Regions from separate parts of the Clostridium novyi NT genome, predicted to be linked through region 1. Evidence: a T-box and tRNA genes for the amino acid it is inferred to sense, from the RefSeq annotation. Region 1 holds a T-box; the other holds one or more tRNA genes.
What was found. The T-box of region 1 lies ahead of tyrS (tyrosine--tRNA ligase). A T-box ahead of a tRNA ligase gene usually reads a tRNA of that ligase, here a tRNA-Tyr.
Positions count from the first base shown of each region.

Region 2: it has a tRNA-Tyr gene. The T-box ahead of tyrS (tyrosine--tRNA ligase) is inferred to sense a tRNA for this amino acid. The anticodon was not compared.

Region 1 is NC_008593.1:507,279-516,535, reverse strand. It holds gene NT01CX_RS02470 (hypothetical protein) at 1-1,472, opposite strand, end outside; gene tyrS (tyrosine--tRNA ligase) at 1,579-2,805, opposite strand; T-box leader at 2,866-3,085, opposite strand; gene NT01CX_RS02460 (hypothetical protein) at 3,175-3,585, opposite strand; gene NT01CX_RS02455 (AlbA family DNA-binding domain-containing protein) at 3,696-4,850, opposite strand; gene NT01CX_RS02450 (sensor domain-containing diguanylate cyclase) at 4,925-6,022, opposite strand; gene NT01CX_RS02445 (ECF transporter S component) at 6,134-6,700, opposite strand; gene NT01CX_RS02440 (peptide chain release factor 3) at 6,936-8,525, opposite strand; gene yidA (sugar-phosphatase) at 8,789-9,257, shown strand, end outside.
Region 2 is NC_008593.1:2,202,711-2,211,967, reverse strand. It holds gene murA (UDP-N-acetylglucosamine 1-carboxyvinyltransferase) at 1-523, shown strand, start outside; gene spoIID (stage II sporulation protein D) at 686-1,714, shown strand; gene NT01CX_RS10255 (M23 family metallopeptidase) at 1,890-2,654, shown strand; gene spoIIID (sporulation transcriptional regulator SpoIIID) at 2,791-3,045, shown strand; gene NT01CX_RS10245 (rod shape-determining protein) at 3,181-4,212, shown strand; gene yyaC (spore protease YyaC) at 4,269-4,811, opposite strand; gene NT01CX_RS10235 (tRNA 2-thiocytidine(32) synthetase TtcA) at 4,916-5,635, opposite strand; tRNA gene NT01CX_RS10230 (tRNA-Thr) at 5,888-5,963, shown strand; tRNA gene NT01CX_RS10225 (tRNA-Tyr) at 5,968-6,052, shown strand; tRNA gene NT01CX_RS10220 (tRNA-Val) at 6,062-6,137, shown strand; tRNA gene NT01CX_RS10215 (tRNA-Tyr) at 6,178-6,262, shown strand; SAM riboswitch class I at 6,428-6,532, shown strand; gene metK (methionine adenosyltransferase) at 6,603-7,778, shown strand; gene NT01CX_RS10205 (SF1B family DNA helicase RecD2) at 7,899-9,257, shown strand, end outside.

The sequences.
Region 1 (9,257 bases):
TCACATTTTATATCAATATTTATATTTGAATTCATAACTTTTATATATGCATCTACAACTCCCATGTTTATGGTTTTAACACAAACTGCAAATTTAACGTTAGTTGAATCTATTTTCTTACCATTTTTTCTATCATCTTTTATTATTAATTTACATGGATATTGTTGTTCATTTATATTTACTGGAACATCTAAATAATAATATTGATTAGATAATGAATTAAAAATCTTAAAGTCATTCATTTTTCCTTGCAAACTCTGAAAAACTTTTCCCACAATAGAAGAATCTTTTTCTCCACTTTCTCCTAGAACTTGCTTTATTATTTGTTTCATTTCATTTGTTTTATTTTCTATTTGTTCTTTAATATTTTCAGCAGTTTCCATAGGTTTGTTATTTAATTTATCTAAAACTTTCTTTTCTAATTGTACTTCTTGATTTTTAGATTGTTCATTTGTTTTATTTTCTACACTACTAGTAGTAGTTTTTACTTCTACCGATTTATCCTGAGAGGTCATTTTTTCTTGTATACTACTATTATTTTCACTTTGTAATTCTTGCTCTTGCCCTTCTACTCCAAGTAGTCTTCTTAAAATTTCCTTTCCATCAATAGCACTATTATCATTTGTATAAGCTTTTGAATTATAGGCATTATTTTTGTTTGAAGTATTATTTGAATTTTCCTCCAAATTATTATTTGAATTTGAAGTATTGTTTTCATTATTAATGTTCTTAGTCTCTATTTCCTTAGATACGATATCATTTTCAAGTTCATCTAAAATGTTGCTACCATCTAATATTTCTTCATATATGGTCATAGAACCTTTATTTATATTGTTAAAACTTTTTATATTTTCTTCTGTAAGTTCTATTTTATTTTCAACTAATGTAAAAATTTCATCAACCTTTAACTTTTTAAATTCCTTAAAAAATCCCTTTAATATATTTTTAATGTCTTGCCCTTCTTCACTATTTAAACTAATATTTTTATTATTCAAATATTTTTCAATAAATTGTTCTTCTTCATTAGGATTTTCATTAATTTTACTTTGAAAGTCTATTAAAGTTTTCATCTTCGAAATATTTTCTTTAGTTAGTGGCATATTATATTTTATCATTTTTTTTAAAATATTATAATCTTCTTTTTTTACATTTACCCCTTGTTCTTCTAAAACATCAATTAAAGATTGTTCACCTTTTTTATTTTCTTCACCTATTAGTTGTAATAATATTTTCCCTTTATCATATCCTTCAACTACAAACTTTACTAATCCTTCTGGCGTGAAATCTATAGGCTCTTTTATTTGTGCTGAAAATTGCCATCCATCTAAAAGTTTTAATATAGCTTCGTTCGTTTCACCATCTATATTTATTATTCTAGCCAAAAATCTTTCTCCTATATCAAAAGATAATTTTTTATGGCTCTTACCTGAATTTACATTATAAGCATTACTTATGTTTGAAATAACTGCCACAAGTTTCACATCCTTTATAAAATATACTATTTATTAGTTATCGTAGTAATTAGAAAAATATTCATAAAAAAATGTGGGCCATGCCCACATTTAATAATACTGTATCTTATTTTACAACTATTCTATAGTATTTTTTCTTTCCTTTTTTAATTAATGTACTTCCATCTTTTAAATCTGATTCTTGTAGAACAGTATTAGGGTCTGTTACATTTTCATCGTTCATGTAAAGTCCACCTTGTTCTATTAATCTTCTACCTTCTTTTTTAGATGGAATTGCTTTTCCATTTAGAAGTATTTCTAATAATGATGTTCCAATAGCATCTTTTTCTACTTCTATAGTTGGAACATTGCTCATATCAGCTCCACCATTAAATAATGCTTCTGCTGCTGTTTGTGCTTTTTTAGCTTCTTCTTCACCATGAACAAGTTTTGTTACTTCAAATGCTAAAACTTTCTTAGCTTCATTTATAGCAGCACCTTCAAGAGAGCTTAATCTTTTAACTTCATCCATAGGTACAAATGTAAGTAATGATAAACATTTTTCAACGTCTGCATCAGCTACATTTCTCCAGTATTGATAAAAGTCATATGGAGAAGTTTTTTCAGCATCAAGCCATAATGCTCCACCAACTGTTTTACCCATCTTTTGTCCTTCACTATTTGTTAAAAGACTGCAAGTCATAGCAAAGGCCGGTTTTCTTTCTTTTCTTCTTATAAGATCCATTCCAGCGATCATATTTGACCATTGGTCATCTCCACCAAGCTCCATTACACAACCATATTTTCTGTTTAATTCTAAGAAATCATATGCTTGCATTAACATGTAATTAAATTCTAAGAAAGATAATCCTTTTTCTAATCTTTGCTTGAAGCATTCAGCAGTAAGCATTTTATTTACTGAGAAATGAACCCCAATTTCTCTTATAAATTCAACGTATTTAGCACCTAGAAGCCAATCAGCATTGTTTACTAAGATAGCTTTATCATCTGAAAAATCTATAAATCTTGAAAGTTGCTTCTTTATACCAGCTACATTAGCTTGTATTTGCTCTTCTGAAAGCATCTTTCTCATATCAGTTTTTCCACTTGGATCTCCTATCATTGCAGTTCCGCCACCAACTAATGCAATTGGTCTATGTCCTGCTTTTTGCATATGAGACATAAACATCATAGCTATAAAGTGTCCTACATGTAAGCTGTCTGCTGTTGGGTCAAATCCTATATAAAATGTAATTTTTTCTTTTCCTAGTAATTCTCTTATTTCTTCTTCATGTGTTGTTTGTTTTATGTATCCACGTTCCATTAACGTATCAAATACATTTACATTTTCCATTGTTATTCCTCCTAATTCAGTTTGTTTTTATAAAATAAAAAGTCCCTTTATAAATTAATATAAAGGGACGAAATTTTTCCGTGGTACCACCCAAGTTAATATGTTTATACATATTCGCTCATTTCCCTATAACGTTGGGATATCCGTATCAACCTACTAAGTTTAAACCGTTCAGTATAAAATTCAAGAATGTATTTCACTAAACTCATCAACTAGTTCACACCAACCACTAGCTCTCTTCATGAATCATAAAGCTACTTCTTTCCATCAAAATCTTTCTTCTTTATTCATTTAGATACTATTATATAAATAAACTTCCCAAATTGCAAGGAAATAAATGATTTAATTTTTAATATGTTTAATATGTGATTAAGCTATATATTTTTTCATAAATTCAGGAACTTCGTGTTTTTCAATATTTATATTAAGATAAAAGTCAACATTATACTTTTGTGATAATTTTTCTATTTTAGAAAACAAATGCGCCGTATCATCTATCTTTCTTTCTATGATGTTAAACAATCCATCTACATATACAACTGATACATCATAGTCTTGGGATAGAATACCGCACAAAAATCCGTAAAAATGATTACTGTCTTTTAAATCATATTCTTCTGTTGAAATGAACCTAATTTTATTATCTAATTGAAAAATAGGCCCATTATCGTCATCAATATAAACCACATTTCCTTTTGAATTAATGGCCATTTTGTTTGCAGATTCAATTAATGATTTAGTTTTTCCACTTCCTTTTCTATCACAAAAAATATGCAACATGTCAACCACTCCTTTTTTCTTATTTCTAATTATAAATTTCTTATCTTAATTATACAATATTCTGAATTTTCTATCAATATTATTATACCCTATATTTTACTGTTATTACTTTATAATGCATCTACACCTGGGTAAATTACTTTAAAGCTATTATCTCTCAAAGAATTTATAAATTTAACCTTTCCTATATCTTTAAAAGCTTTTTTCATTTTTGAAAATCCTCTTCCAGATTGCAAAAATATTTTTCTATTATCAAGTGTTATTATCTTTTCATATATCCACATGTTTCTTTTTATATAATTATGTGATAAATTCTCTGTTTCTTTATTTGTATCTCTTATTATAATTCCTGGACTAATTACTTCTAAACTATTGTTTTTTATTATTATTTCTATTTCTTTATTAATAATTGTATAGTCTCTATATAAGACTGCATTTTTAACTCCTTCATAGACAGCAAAAGTAGGATACTCCTTTGGTAATATATCATTTATAATTTCATTACTCTTTTCAAGCATACTCAATAAGTCTCCTTGAATTATAATAACTTCATCCTTACTTTTATCTATTTTATTTACTATTTTTATCATGTTATTAGGAGCATATATATAATTTATTTTAGAAAAAACTAAAAGACCACCTAATGTAGCATAATATCTTTTTTCTTCATTATCCATGCATATTATCTTAGAATTTTCCATAAGTATTTTTCTATTTTCATCATTAGTTGTTATATTGTGATTTGCAAAGTATTTATCAACTAAATATATATCTAAGTCTTCTATACTACTTTTAACCACTGGTGTAAGCTCTATGTTTAAACTCATGTTTTCTTGAAATGCAGTTATTAATTCCTGCTTTCTCATAGTATCTGTAGTAGAACCTCTTCTTATATAAAACGCACCATTATCCCTTGTTTGATGAGGCTTTTGATTACTTTGATATATAGTTATAACACCTACATCTTTTCCATAAATCTCTACAAAGTCTAAACTTATAGGTACAGGTGGTTCACATCTTGAAGATATTATCTGTTGTACTTGTTCCTCTGTAATTGAGTTTTTATCCATACCAACTACTTTCTTTGTCTTGTCCTCTACTCCTATTATAAGATGTCCTCTTCCCCCTCTTGAATTAGCTATCGCACATATATCCTTTGAAAATTCTTTTTTACCACTTTCCATACATAAATCCAATTTTAATTTGTAGTCTAATTTAACCCCTTCACGTCTTTTTAATAAGCTCAGTAATTTTTTCCTATTCATAAATATACCCTCAACTTTATAAATTAATTACACATTATTTTATTAAAAAAATAGCGATGAATACTCATCATCGCTTACTTATAAATTACTACATTCTTATTCGCCTTTTTTGCAATATATAACCTATTATCTGCCACAGATATTACACTATTTAAACTTTTTCCATCTTCCATGTAATATGCAATTCCGAAACTAGCTGTAATAGATACTTTCATTCCTTCATACTTAATAATATTTTCACTTATTTTTTTTCTTATACCATTAACGATATTGTATACGTCTTCTTTACTGCTGAAATTTGAAACATACATAATTATCTCTTCTCCACCATAACGTGCTACTATATCCTCTTTATTTAAATTGTCTACTATAATTTTTCCTGTCTCTTTTAAAACCTCATCACCTACTTGATGACCATACTTATCATTAACCTTTTTAAAGTCATCAATATCCATCATAACGATGGCAAACCGTTTACTAGCTTTATCTTTTTTTATTTTTTCTTCTACAATATTAAAAAAGTGCTTTCTATTATATATTCCTATTAAAGGATCTCTAATGGCTATTTGTCTTATCTTATTATATAGGGAGTTATTTTCTAAGGCTATTGCTATCTGATTTGCTATAGTTAAAATAAAGCTTATATGCTCGTGACTGAAAAAATTATTTAAAGTGTGTTTTACAACTATATATCCTATGAATTTTTCCCTTAAATATATAGGAACTCCTATTAAAGAATGTATATCATTCTTTAATACATTTTTTTTAACTAAAGGTTTTTTAGAATTTATTATAAAGTACTTTCCATTAAATAATTCCTTATATTCTTCATCATTATAAAAATCATAATCTAAATTTTCGATATTAGTAGCTTTTATCTTCAATTTTTCATCTTCAACTATATATATGGAAGAATAAGTTGCCCCTAGTATTCCTATTATCATATCATTAATCATGGGAATTAAATTTTCATTACTGAGAGAAACATTTATATATTTACTAATTTCCACTATGTTAATCATAGCATCTAATTTTTTTTCAATCTTTATATTCTTTTCAGTTATCATTTGAATTGTACTTTCAGCAAAGTTTTGATATGTTTCAAATTCCTCTTTTAATTTATTATATTCTTCCTCCATATTACTTTTCGAATCAGGTTGGTAAAACTTCATGTTATTTAACATTCCCCCACTTTAAATTTTATACACATATATATATATAGTGTTATTATATACTTACTATTTTACCATAAAATTTAAAAATAAGGAAATTCAAGAACCATTCTAATTTTTAATTGTTTTCTTTAATATTAAACTTAACGGAAGTGCTATAATAATTCCAGCAACTATTTGTGATATGTTACCTGGAATATCTTTCAAAGCTATTAAACATGCTTCATTTAATGTGGCTGCTTTGTAAACTAAAAATCTTGCCATTACAACACCACTTAAATAATAAGCTGTAATCATAAATATACCGGCTAAAATAAATCCAAATAAATTATTTATAAAGTTCTTTCCACCATAAGATTTTCTATAACATATATATCCTGCTATATATGCCATTACTCCTTTTATAATAAAGGTAAATGGCGCCCATAATACATATCCATGTAATATATCAAATAAACTCATTCCTATGGCTGATGCCATAGCGCCTTTCTTTCTTCCTAAAAGTATAGCTGCTAAAAATACCATACTATCACCTAAATGCACAACACCCATAATTGATGGAATATGCACTATAGATGTTGCAACAAATACTATGGCTGCCATTATTCCTACTTGTATTAAATCAATTACCTTAAGTCCACTTGAACTCATCCCCTGTTTTTGGTGTTTATGTTCCATAATTACTCCCCCTTAAAATTATCTCCTTTTTAACTATTATATGAATTTTTCAAACTTACGCAAATGTATGCATACATTAACTTTAATTTTTTATTTTCCTTCATACTATAACGAATAGCACTAAAGGTATAGGAATTAGAAACTAGGGGGTAGGACGTAGGAAATTTCATAAAATAAAAAAAACCAAAAAATTCAATAGAACATTATTCTATGATTTTAAGGTTTTTTCATTTTATTAAGCTTTACTTATATCTGATAATACAAGTCCATCATTATGTTCTAATGCCCAGTTTATTCCCCAGTCATTGCTGAAGATAAGTAACTGTTCATCTTTTAAGTCTTTAACAACTTTAGTATCACTAGTTATATTAAGATCATCTGGTTTAATTTTTGTCTCTTCAATCCATCTTATATATCTGTATGGAAGTCTTTCCATCTTAATATCAACATTGTACTCATTTTTCATTCTGTATTCTAAAACTTCAAATTGAAGTACACCAACAACACCAACTATGATTTCTTCAATTCCTATGTGAAGTTCTTTAAATACTTGAATTGCACCTTCTTGAGCAATTTCAGTCATACCTTTTATAAACTGTTTTCTTTTCATTGTATCTACAGTTCTAACTCTTGCAAAATGTTCTGGAGCAAACACAGGTATTCCATCAAATTTAAACTTGTTTGATGCTGAGCAAAGTGTATCTCCAATTCTAAACATACCTGGATCAAATACACCTATAATATCTCCAGCATAAGCTTCATCTACAATTTCTCTTTCCTCAGCTAAGAATTGTTGAGGTTGAGCAAGTCTAACTTTTTTACCTTGTTCCATATGGAATACTTCCATACCTTTTGTAAATTTACCTGAACAAATTCTCATAAATGCAATTCTATCTCTATGAGCTTTATTCATGTTCGCTTGAATTTTAAATACAAATGCTGTAAAATCTTCACTAAATGCATCAATTTCTCCAATATCAGAATGTCTATTTAATGGAGGTGGTGTAAGTTTTAAGAATCCTTCAAGGAAAGGTTGCACACCAAAGTTAGTTAATGCACTACCAAAGAATACTGGAGTTAATTCTCCATTTGCTATTTTTTCTAAGTCAAATTCTTCTCCAGCCTCATCAAGAAGTTCAATTTCATCAATTAACTTCTCATGAAGCTCCTCACCTATAGTTTCAATAATACTTGGATCATCTAAACTACCTTCTATTATGCTTACAGCACTAGAACCGTGATTTCCTCCATTGAAAAGTAATACTTGCTTTTTAAATCTGTCATATACACCTTTAAAATGAGCTCCACATCCTATAGGCCAATTCATAGGATAAGACTTTATTCCAAGTTCCTCTTCTATGTCTTCTAATAATTCAAAAGGGTCTCTCGCTTCTCTATCTAACTTATTTATAAAAGTAAATATAGGAATATCTCTTAAACTACATACATGGAACAACTTTCTTGTTTGATCTTCCACACCTTTTGCTCCGTCAATTACCATTACTGCACTATCTGCAGCCATAAGAGTTCTATATGTATCTTCACTAAAGTCTTGGTGACCTGGTGTATCTAGTATGTTTATACAATGGTTGTCATAGTTAAATTGTAAAACTGAAGATGTAACAGAAATACCTCTTTGCTTTTCTATTTCCATCCAGTCAGATACAGCATGCTTTGAAGCTCTTCTACCTTTAACAGACCCAGCTTCTCTTATAGCTCCTCCGTATAATAGAAGTTTTTCTGTAAGTGTGGTTTTACCAGCATCCGGGTGAGATATGATAGCAAAAGTTCTTCTTTTTTCTATTTCGCTTCTCAAATTTGCCACTTGCGTCTCCTCTTTCTCCTTTATTTTTACAGTTCATTTATGATTTTAGCTTTAATAAAAATTCCTGTCAAACATATATAATACCACAAATATAAACCTGCTAAAAGTTGTAACTAATAAAATAACTGTGATAGAATTTAAATTAATATATGAAGGTATAATATAATTATTACTTATTATATAAATTTTAATTCTCAAACAATAACTTAAAAATTTTAAACGCTTAAAATTTCTACAATAATTTATAAATTTGGAGGTATTGTATGTATAAGTTAATAGCTTTAGATATGGACAACACTCTTTTAGATAGTAGCAAAATGATAACATCTGATAATAAAACAGCAATTAATAAAGCTAGTGAAAAAGGTGTTAAAGTTGTACTTGCAACTGGTAGATTTATAACAGGTATTTCTAAATACCTAAAAGAATTAAACTTAGACAATAAAGACAATTATTGTGTTACTTGTAATGGAGCAATAGTAATAAATGCTGGAACACATGAAATCCTTTCCAAAACTTTACTAGAATATGATGATCTTTGTTACCTATATAACCTTAGTAAAAAACTCGGAGTTTATGTTCATGCACTTACACCTGAAAAATGCATTGTTCCTAAATATAATGAATTTAGCGCTATAGAAATTGGCATGAATCAAGTTGAATTTGAAGAAATGTCCTTTAGTGAATTAGAGCCTTCTGTAGAAATAATAAAAATTTTATTTGTAGGTCCAA
Region 2 (9,257 bases), 850 kb from region 1:
AACAAAAAGTAAAATAAAATTAAATCATGTAAACATTGCTCATTTAAATCCTATTATAGCTAAGTTAGATGAAATAGGAGTTGGTATTGAAAAGCACAACAATAGCATAATTGTAAATGGAGATAATAACTTAAAACCAGCAGATATAAAGACAATGCCATATCCAGGATTTCCAACAGATATGCAAGCACAAGTAATGAGCCTTTTATGTACAATAGAAGGTACTAGTGTTATAACTGAAACTATTTTTGAAAATAGATTTATGCATGTTTGTGAGCTTAAGAGAATGGGAGCAAACATAAAAATAGATGGAAGGTGTGCAGTTATTGAGGGGGTGAACAAGTTAACAGGGTGTGAAGTTAAAGCAACTGATTTAAGGGCAGGAGCAGCATTAATATTAGCTGGACTTGCGGCAGAAGGATGTACAAAGATAGGAAATATATATCATGTGGACAGAGGATATGTAAATATAGAAAACAAACTTTTAGGATTAGGTGCGGATGTAAAGAGAATACAGGAATAGAAGAATAATTTTTTAATAGTTATAGACTGTGAGTTTATTTATAAATAGAGTATAAATTCGCAGTCTATTTTTATATAAAATTTTAATAATCAGTAATATATGAGTTGTAGATTTAATACAAATATACTAATCTTGCGAAATTTAAAGATAAGGAGAAACTTAATGAAAAAGGTTATTTTAAGTATAGTATTAGTTATAGTATTTATCATGGGGCTTTCAGTGTTTATAGTAGGGGTAGGAACTCATGAGGAAAGTTCAAATACAAATAAAAAGTATGTTCCTAAGGCTGAAAGTAAGATAAAGTCTAGTTACAGTAAAGATGAATTAAAAATGAAGGTGTACATAACAAAAAAGAAGACTATAGATTCAATTGACCTTGAGGACTATGTTAAGGGAGTTGTATCAGCGGAAATGCCAGTAGAATTTCCATTAGAAGCATTAAAATCTCAAGCAGTTGCAGCTAGAACATATGCCCTAGCACACAAAGAAGCTTTTGGTGCAGGAAATGCGCCTAAAGCTCATGGGGGAGACGTAAATGATACTACTGATTTTCAAGTTTTCATGTATAAAGATGAAAGGCTTAAAATGTGGCCTAAAAGTAAAAGAAAAGAATTCTGGGACAAAATTACACAGGCTGTAAAAGAAACAGAGGGTGAAGTTTTATCTTATGATGGAGAATTGGTCATGAGTCCCTATTACTTTTCTACAAGTGGTGGTAAAACAGAAGATGCAGTAAATGTATTTAATAAAGAAATACCATATTTAAAAAGTGTTGATAGTCCTGGAGAGGAAAAAGCACATAAATATATTTCAAGTAAAACAGTTAATTGTGATTATGCAGCTGATAAATTAAATAGTTGGAATTCAAGTTGTAATGTAAAATCAAAAAAATTAAAAAATCAAATAAGCATATTAGAAAAAAGTAAAGCAGGAACTGTAATGAAGATTAAGATTGGGGAAAAAACTATAAGTGGAAGTAAGTTTAGAAGTATTATGGGATTAAATTCATCTAATTTTGATATAGCATTTAAAAATAATAATATGATTATAACTTGTAGAGGATATGGACATGGGGTTGGAATGAGTCAATGGGGCAGTAAAGCTATGGCAAACAAGGGATATGACTATAATGAGATTTTAAAGCATTATTACAAAGGGACTGATGTAATAAAATTAAATGTTAAAAAATAAATAGTATATAGGTTGGATAAGTTTTGGGTTATTGGTAAGAATCATTACTAATAACCTTTTTTATATACATAAAATCGAAATATGTCTAAAAGTAATGGAAAAAGAGGAAAAATTTTTAATAAAAAAATGTATTTTTTATTTGCTAACGGACAAACTACAAAAAGGAGGTGTTTTTATGGAAAACAAGGATAATAAAAAAAGTTTTACTAATTTTTTAAAGAAACAAGGCTTTTATATAGCTCTATTTGTTTGTTTAACTGTATTAGCTGTAGTTACAGCAATAACAGCAAGCAATACTAAAGAAGCTAGAAAGGTTGCCAAAAATGAAGCTACTAATAATGTACAGCAAAAACAAAATCAAAAGATGAACTCAAAAACAAAGGATGCTCTATTACAAGAAGATAAAAAGATAGATAACGCTGTTGAGGTAAAAAATAATTCAAAACAAAAGAAAAATGTTGCAAATAATTCAAAAAAAGAAGTTTCAGTTTCTAAAGTATCACAAACTAATTTCATAAAACCAGTTGAAGGAAAGGTTGCTATGAAATATTCAGAAACACCAGTATGGTGGGAAACTTCAAAATCATATAGACCAAACTTTGGAATAAACATAAATGCAAAAGTAGGTACAGCTGTAAAAGCTATTGCAGATGGAAAAGTTAAAAAGGTAGATAACAATGGTTCTTTTGGAACAACAGTAGTTATTTATCACCCAGAAAGCGGAAAAACTAGTGTCTATGGAAATTTAGATAAAAAACTAAAGGTTAAAAAAGGCGACAAAGTAACACAAGGACAAGAAATAGGATCAATTGGAAAGACTTCCTTAAGAGGTATGTCACAAGAAGTAGGTAGTGATTTCTTACATCTTGAAATACTTAAAAAAGCAGATGGAGATCCTCAATTTGCAAGTGAAAATCCAGAAAAATATATAAAATATTAATTTATCTTAAGTACACATTTAAAAGCCATTTTCCGAGTCTATTCGGAAGATGGCTAAATAATAAGTAGACATAGTAATTTAAAAGAAAATAAATGCATATTTATAAATATATAAGGTTAAGGAGGTAGCAATTACTTTGAAAGATTACATTGAAGAAAGAGTGCTAGAAGTCGCAAAGTATATAATCGAATCTAAAGCTACAATAAGGAAAACAGCTAAAGTTTTTGGCGTAAGTAAAAGTACGATACACAAAGATATGACTGAAAGATTACCTAAAATAAATCCACAAGTAGCCAAAGAGGCTAAGGATGTGTTAGATTTAAATAAATCAGAGAGACATATAAGAGGTGGAAAAGCCACTAGAATGAAATATAAAACATTAGAAGGTTAAAAAAAATCCTGTTTTTATGCGAAATATAAGTAATTTTATGTAATCCTATGGAATAAATCAACATAAACGTATATAATAAGTATAGATAATGTCATAGAGTAGAATATATAGCAAAGAGCAGGAGTGAAAATTGGAATGTTTTTCAGAATGAGTACAGATATGGGGATAGATTTAGGTACAGCCACAGTACTAGTTTATATTAAAGGAAAAGGAATTGTATTACAAGAACCATCAGTTGTCGCTATTGATAGAAATAAAAACAAGGTTTTAGCAGTTGGAGAAGAAGCAAGACAAATGATAGGAAGAACACCAGGAAATATAGTAGCTATTCGTCCTTTGAAGGATGGAGTTATATCTGATTATGATATAACTGAAAGAATGTTAAAACATTTTATTAGAAAAGCATGTGGAAAGAAAAAAGTAGGAGCTCCAAGGGTTGTTATATGTGTTCCATGTGAAGCTACAGAGGTGGAAAAAAGAGCTGTAAAAGATGCAGCAGTAAATGCTGGAGCTAAAAAAGTGTTCTTAATAGAAGAACCTTTAGCGGCTGCTATTGGATCTGGTCTTGATATAACTAAGGCAAGTGGTAATATGGTTATTGATATTGGTGGAGGAACTACTGATATTGCGGTAATCTCATTAGGCGGTATGGTTGTTAGAAATTCAATTAAAATTGCCGGAGATAATTTTGATGAAGATATAATAAAATACATAAGAAAAAAACACAAGCTTATGATAGGCGAAAGAACAGCGGAACAATTAAAAATAAACATAGGTACTGCATTTAAGAGAGAAGAAAATGCAACAATGGATATCAAGGGAAGAGATTTGGTTACTGGTCTTCCTAAGAATTTAACAATAACATCAGAAGAGATGAGAGAAGCTCTAAGTGAATCTGTTAATGCTATTGCAGAATGCACTCACTCAGTACTAGAAAAAACTCCACCAGAACTTGCAGCTGATATAGCTGATAAAGGTATTGTTATGACTGGTGGCGGAGCTTTATTACATGGTTTAGATAAATTAATTGAACAAGTAACAAAAGTTCCTGTATCTGTTGCAGAAGAATCTGTTTCATCAGTGGCACTTGGTACTGGAAATGTACTAAAGTTCTTAGATAAAATAGATGCATCTTATAAAGGAAGAGATATAAACTTAATAGATTAATCTATACTTAATATAAAACGCCCTATAATTTTATTATAGGGCGTTTTATATTCCACTCAATCATTATATCTATTTTTTAGCTGATAAAGATAATATGCATGTATTAAAGAATGTACAATAACTTTTGACATATTAACAATAAGATCTAATCTTATATTTCTATTGGTAAATAGTTCATTAGAATCGCTAGAATCTACAATACCTATTATGGAGGTTTTACCTACGTTAGGAAGTGATTTTCCAACACCTTTTCCAGGGTGAATAGGGGATGTTCTAGCTTGAATTTCTCCTATATTTTTTTCGTTACCTAAACAAGCATCTATGCCTATTATATTGCAATTTGGATATAAATGTTTTATTTCTTTTAATTTTTTATCTATGTTTAAAGCATGTATTGGATTAGAAATTGTTCCGTACACTTTTAGAGGAAAGTTTTTAAGAGTTAACATAGTACCTACTAAAGGTCCTAGACAATCCCCTATACATCTATCTGTACCAATACATACAATAATAGTATCTTCGTTAATGTAATCTTTAAAAAAATAGGCTATTTCATAATAAGATAAATTATCATCATAGTGAACTCGAACTTTATTCAAAAGCCACACCTCCTTGATAATTTATATGTAAGGCTTTTAAACATTATGAAAGTCAAAAAGAAAAAGGTTGAATTTGTATCAACCTTTTATTGTAAAAGAAAAATTTATTTAATTTTTTTATGCCATATATTAAGTTGCTCTATATTTGAAAGTGAATTAAGAAGATTATTTTTTAATCCTGGTATATCTTTTTCAAGAGAATATGTAAGATCCTTCATATATTCTCTTTTAGTAAACCCATTTGCAGGACAAGGGTTTTCAACTATAGGTATATTAGAGTTCTTAATAAATGTTTTTATGTTTTGTTCATCAATGTAAATCATAGGTCTTATTATATGAAGATCTGTACGGCTTAAATATGTGTCAGGTGAAAATGTATTTATACGACCTTCATAGAACATGGACATAAGTAAAGTTTCAATAGCGTCATTTTTATGATGTCCTAAAGCTACTTTATTACAGCCAAGTTTTTTAGCATGATCATTTAGAGAACCTCTTCTTAAATTTGCACATAAAGAGCAAGGGTTAGATTCTTTTCTTATATCAAAAACTATTTCCTTGATTTTAGTTTTAAATAAATAATATGGAACATTTAATTCTTTACAAATTCTTATCATTTCAGAAAAGTCTGCCCCAGCACCTGGATCTAAAGTGATTGCTATTAGCTCAAAAGGTTCTGGAGAAAATCTTTTGTATGCGTTAAGTAAATATAATAAAGTTATGCTATCCTTACCACCGGATAAACCTACAGCTATTTTGTCACCAGCTTGAATTAAATCAAAATCGACTACAGCTCTACGTAGTCTGCTTAATAATTTTTGCATATGTATCCTCCAAATTAAATGAAATTATGAACCTTATTATAATATAGTAAACTACACAAATAAAGAGGGGAAAATATGAATATTTAAAATCAAATACATGAGTAAAAATGAGAATAATGGTGAAAAATGAATAAAATAAAAGAAAATCTGTTTAAATAGATAAAAATGACGTTTGAAATAAATTAAATATCAATGTATACTAATATTCGTTGGCGCGGGGAAGTGTCAACGAGAAAACAAAAGATAAAGTAAGCTGGCATGGCTCAACTGGTAGAGCAACTGACTTGTAATCAGTAGGTTCCGGGTTCAAGTCCTGGTGCCAGCACCAACAAGGAGGAATTCCCGAGTGGCCAAAGGGGGCAGACTGTAAATCTGTTGCGTTTCGCTTCGATGGTTCGAATCCATCTTCCTCCACCATTTATAAATGGGCGCATAGCTCAGCTGGGAGAGCATCTGCCTTACAAGCAGGGGGTCACAGGTTCGAGCCCTGTTGTGCCCACCATTTATAAAACAGTTGGCATAGATATTTCAAAACTAAATATGGAGGAATTCCCGAGTGGCCAAAGGGGGCAGACTGTAAATCTGTTGCGTTTCGCTTCGATGGTTCGAATCCATCTTCCTCCACCATCTAAGAGACATTAATATGTCTCTTATTTTATTTTGCATTAAAATATATATTATAAATTTGTATTAGTTTGTTATTATAACTTACAAATAACAGTATACTATTATTGACATAGTAATGTGTATATGTTAATATTAAATTCGAAAATTCAATATTGGATAAGTAACATCTTATCAAGAGAGGTGGAGGGAATGGCCCTATGAAGCCCGGCAACCAGTATATAAATAAATACTAAGGTGCTAATTCCTGCAGTATAATCTGCAAGATAAGAATTTAAAGTGATTAAACAACCTCTTCTTTTAAATTCTAAGAAGAGGTTTTATTTTTGGGAGGTATATATAAATGAGAAGATTATTTACTTCGGAGTCCGTTACAGAAGGACATCCAGATAAAATGTGCGACCAAATTTCTGATGCTATATTAGATGCTATATTAAAAAATGACCCAAATGGAAGAGTTGCTTGTGAAACAGCAGTAACTACAGGAATGGTTATGGTTATGGGAGAAATATCAACTAATTGTTATGTTGATATTCCTAAAGTTGTAAGAGAAGTTATTTCAGATATCGGATATACAAGAGCAAAATATGGCTTTGATGCAGAAACTTGTTCTGTATTAACATCTATAGATGAACAATCACAAGATATAGCTATGGGTGTTGATGAAGCTTTAGAATCAAGACAAGGACAAAAAGACGATGTAGAAGCAATTGGTGCTGGAGACCAAGGTATAATGTTTGGTTTTGCTACAAACGAAACAAAAGAATATATGCCACTACCAATTAACATGGCTCATAAACTTTCAAGAAAATTAGCTGAAGTTAGAAAGAATGGTACATTAGCATATTTAAGACCAGATGGTAAAACTCAAGTTACAGTTGAATACGAAGATAACAAACCAGTTAGAATAGATGCAGTAGTTGTATCTACACAACATGATCCAGAAGTTACTCAAGAACAAATTCAAAAGGATATTATGGAACATGTAATAAAGACTGTTGTACCTAATGAATGGTTAGATGACGAAACAAAATATTACATTAACCCAACAGGAAGATTTGTAATAGGTGGACCTCATGGAGATACAGGTCTTACAGGAAGAAAAATAATAGTTGATACATACGGCGGATCAGGAAGACACGGCGGTGGTGCTTTCTCTGGAAAAGACCCAACAAAGGTTGATAGATCAGCAGCTTATGCAGCAAGATGGGTTGCTAAAAACTTAGTTGCAGCAGGTGTTGCAGATAAGATCGAAATAGGTCTTGCTTATGCTATAGGAGTTGCTCGTCCAGTATCACTTTTAGTAAATACTTTTGGTACAGAAAAAATTGAAGATAGCAAAATAGTAGATATCGTAAATAAAGTTTTCGATTTAAGACCAGGAGCAATTATTAGAGATTTAGAATTAAAGAGACCAATATACAGGCAAACAGCTGCATACGGTCACTTTGGTAGAACTGATGTAGAACTTCCATGGGAACAATTAAATAAAGTTGACGAAATAAAAAAATACATCTAATTATATAAATGATTATAGAAAGACCAATGCCGAGTAGGTATTGGTCTTTTATTAGTTGAGAATAATATAGCTATATCTTATAATTAATTTAAATGAATTAAGTTTAGGAGAGGGTTTGCTATGACTGAGTTAAATGGAACTGTAGAAGGTATAGTATTTAAAAATGAAGAAAATGGTTATGTAGTAGCTCATGTAAAATCTAATAAAAAGAGAATAACTATAACAGGGTGTATACCATATGTAATGGAAGGTCAAAATCTAAAATTACAGGGTCAGTGGGTTAATCATCCTCACTTTGGACAGCAATTTAAAGTTACATCTTGCGAAGAAATAGTTCCAAATTCTTTAGAAGGAATAGAAAAATACTTATCTTCAGGTATTATATCAGGAATAGGACCTGTAACTGCGAAAAAAATAGTAGAACATTTTGGAGAAAAAACACTAGATGTATTAGATGAAGATATTGAAAAACTTAAAGAGATTGATGGGATAGGTACAAAAAAGATTGAAACCATAGCTAAATCATACTCAAAACAAAGAGAAGTAAGAAACATAATGGTGTTTTTACAGACTTATGGAGTAACAGCAAAGCAGTGTGTAAAGATACATAAAAAATATGGTCATGATTCTATTGCAGTTGTGAAACAAAATCCTTATACACTAACGGAAGATATATCAGGAATAGGATTTAAGACAGCAGATAAAATAGCCAGAAGCTTAGGGATTGAATCCAATTCACCTTTTAGAATTCAATGTGGTATAAAGTACATAGTAAATCAATTTTGTGGTATGGGAAATACATGTATGCCATTAGAAAAGTTATTAAAGCAATCAGTAGATGTGCTTGGGGTTAATGAAGAAGAAATTATGAATAACATTCAAGAGACAGTATTAAATGGAAAATTAAAAATTGAGACTATAAATAATGAAGAATATGTATTTACAATGCCTTATTATTACTGTGAATTGTCTGTTACAAGTAAAATATTGACTTTAAGCACAAGTGATTATGGAAAGTTAAATATAGATGTAGATGATAAAATACAAGAGTTCGAAAAAGATAATAATATAAGCTTTGCGCCTACTCAAATACAAGCTATAAAGGGTGCATTTGAAGGTGGAATTGAGATAATAACAGGGGGACCTGGTACGGGAAAAACCACTATAATAAAATGTATTACAGAGATATTTGAAAATGCCTCTATGACTGTATTTATGGCAGCTCCAACAGGAAGAGCAGCTAAAAGAATGAGTGAAGCTACAGGAAGAGAATCTAAAACAATACATAGATTATTAGAACTTGGATTTAGTGATGATGATAATATGGAATTTCTAAAAACAGAAGAATCGCCACTTCAATGTGATGTTGTAATAGTAGATGAAGCCTCAATGATAGATATACTGCTTATGAATAATCTCCTAAAGGCTATACCTATGGGAACTAGACTTATAATTGTGGGAGACGCAGATCAGTTACCG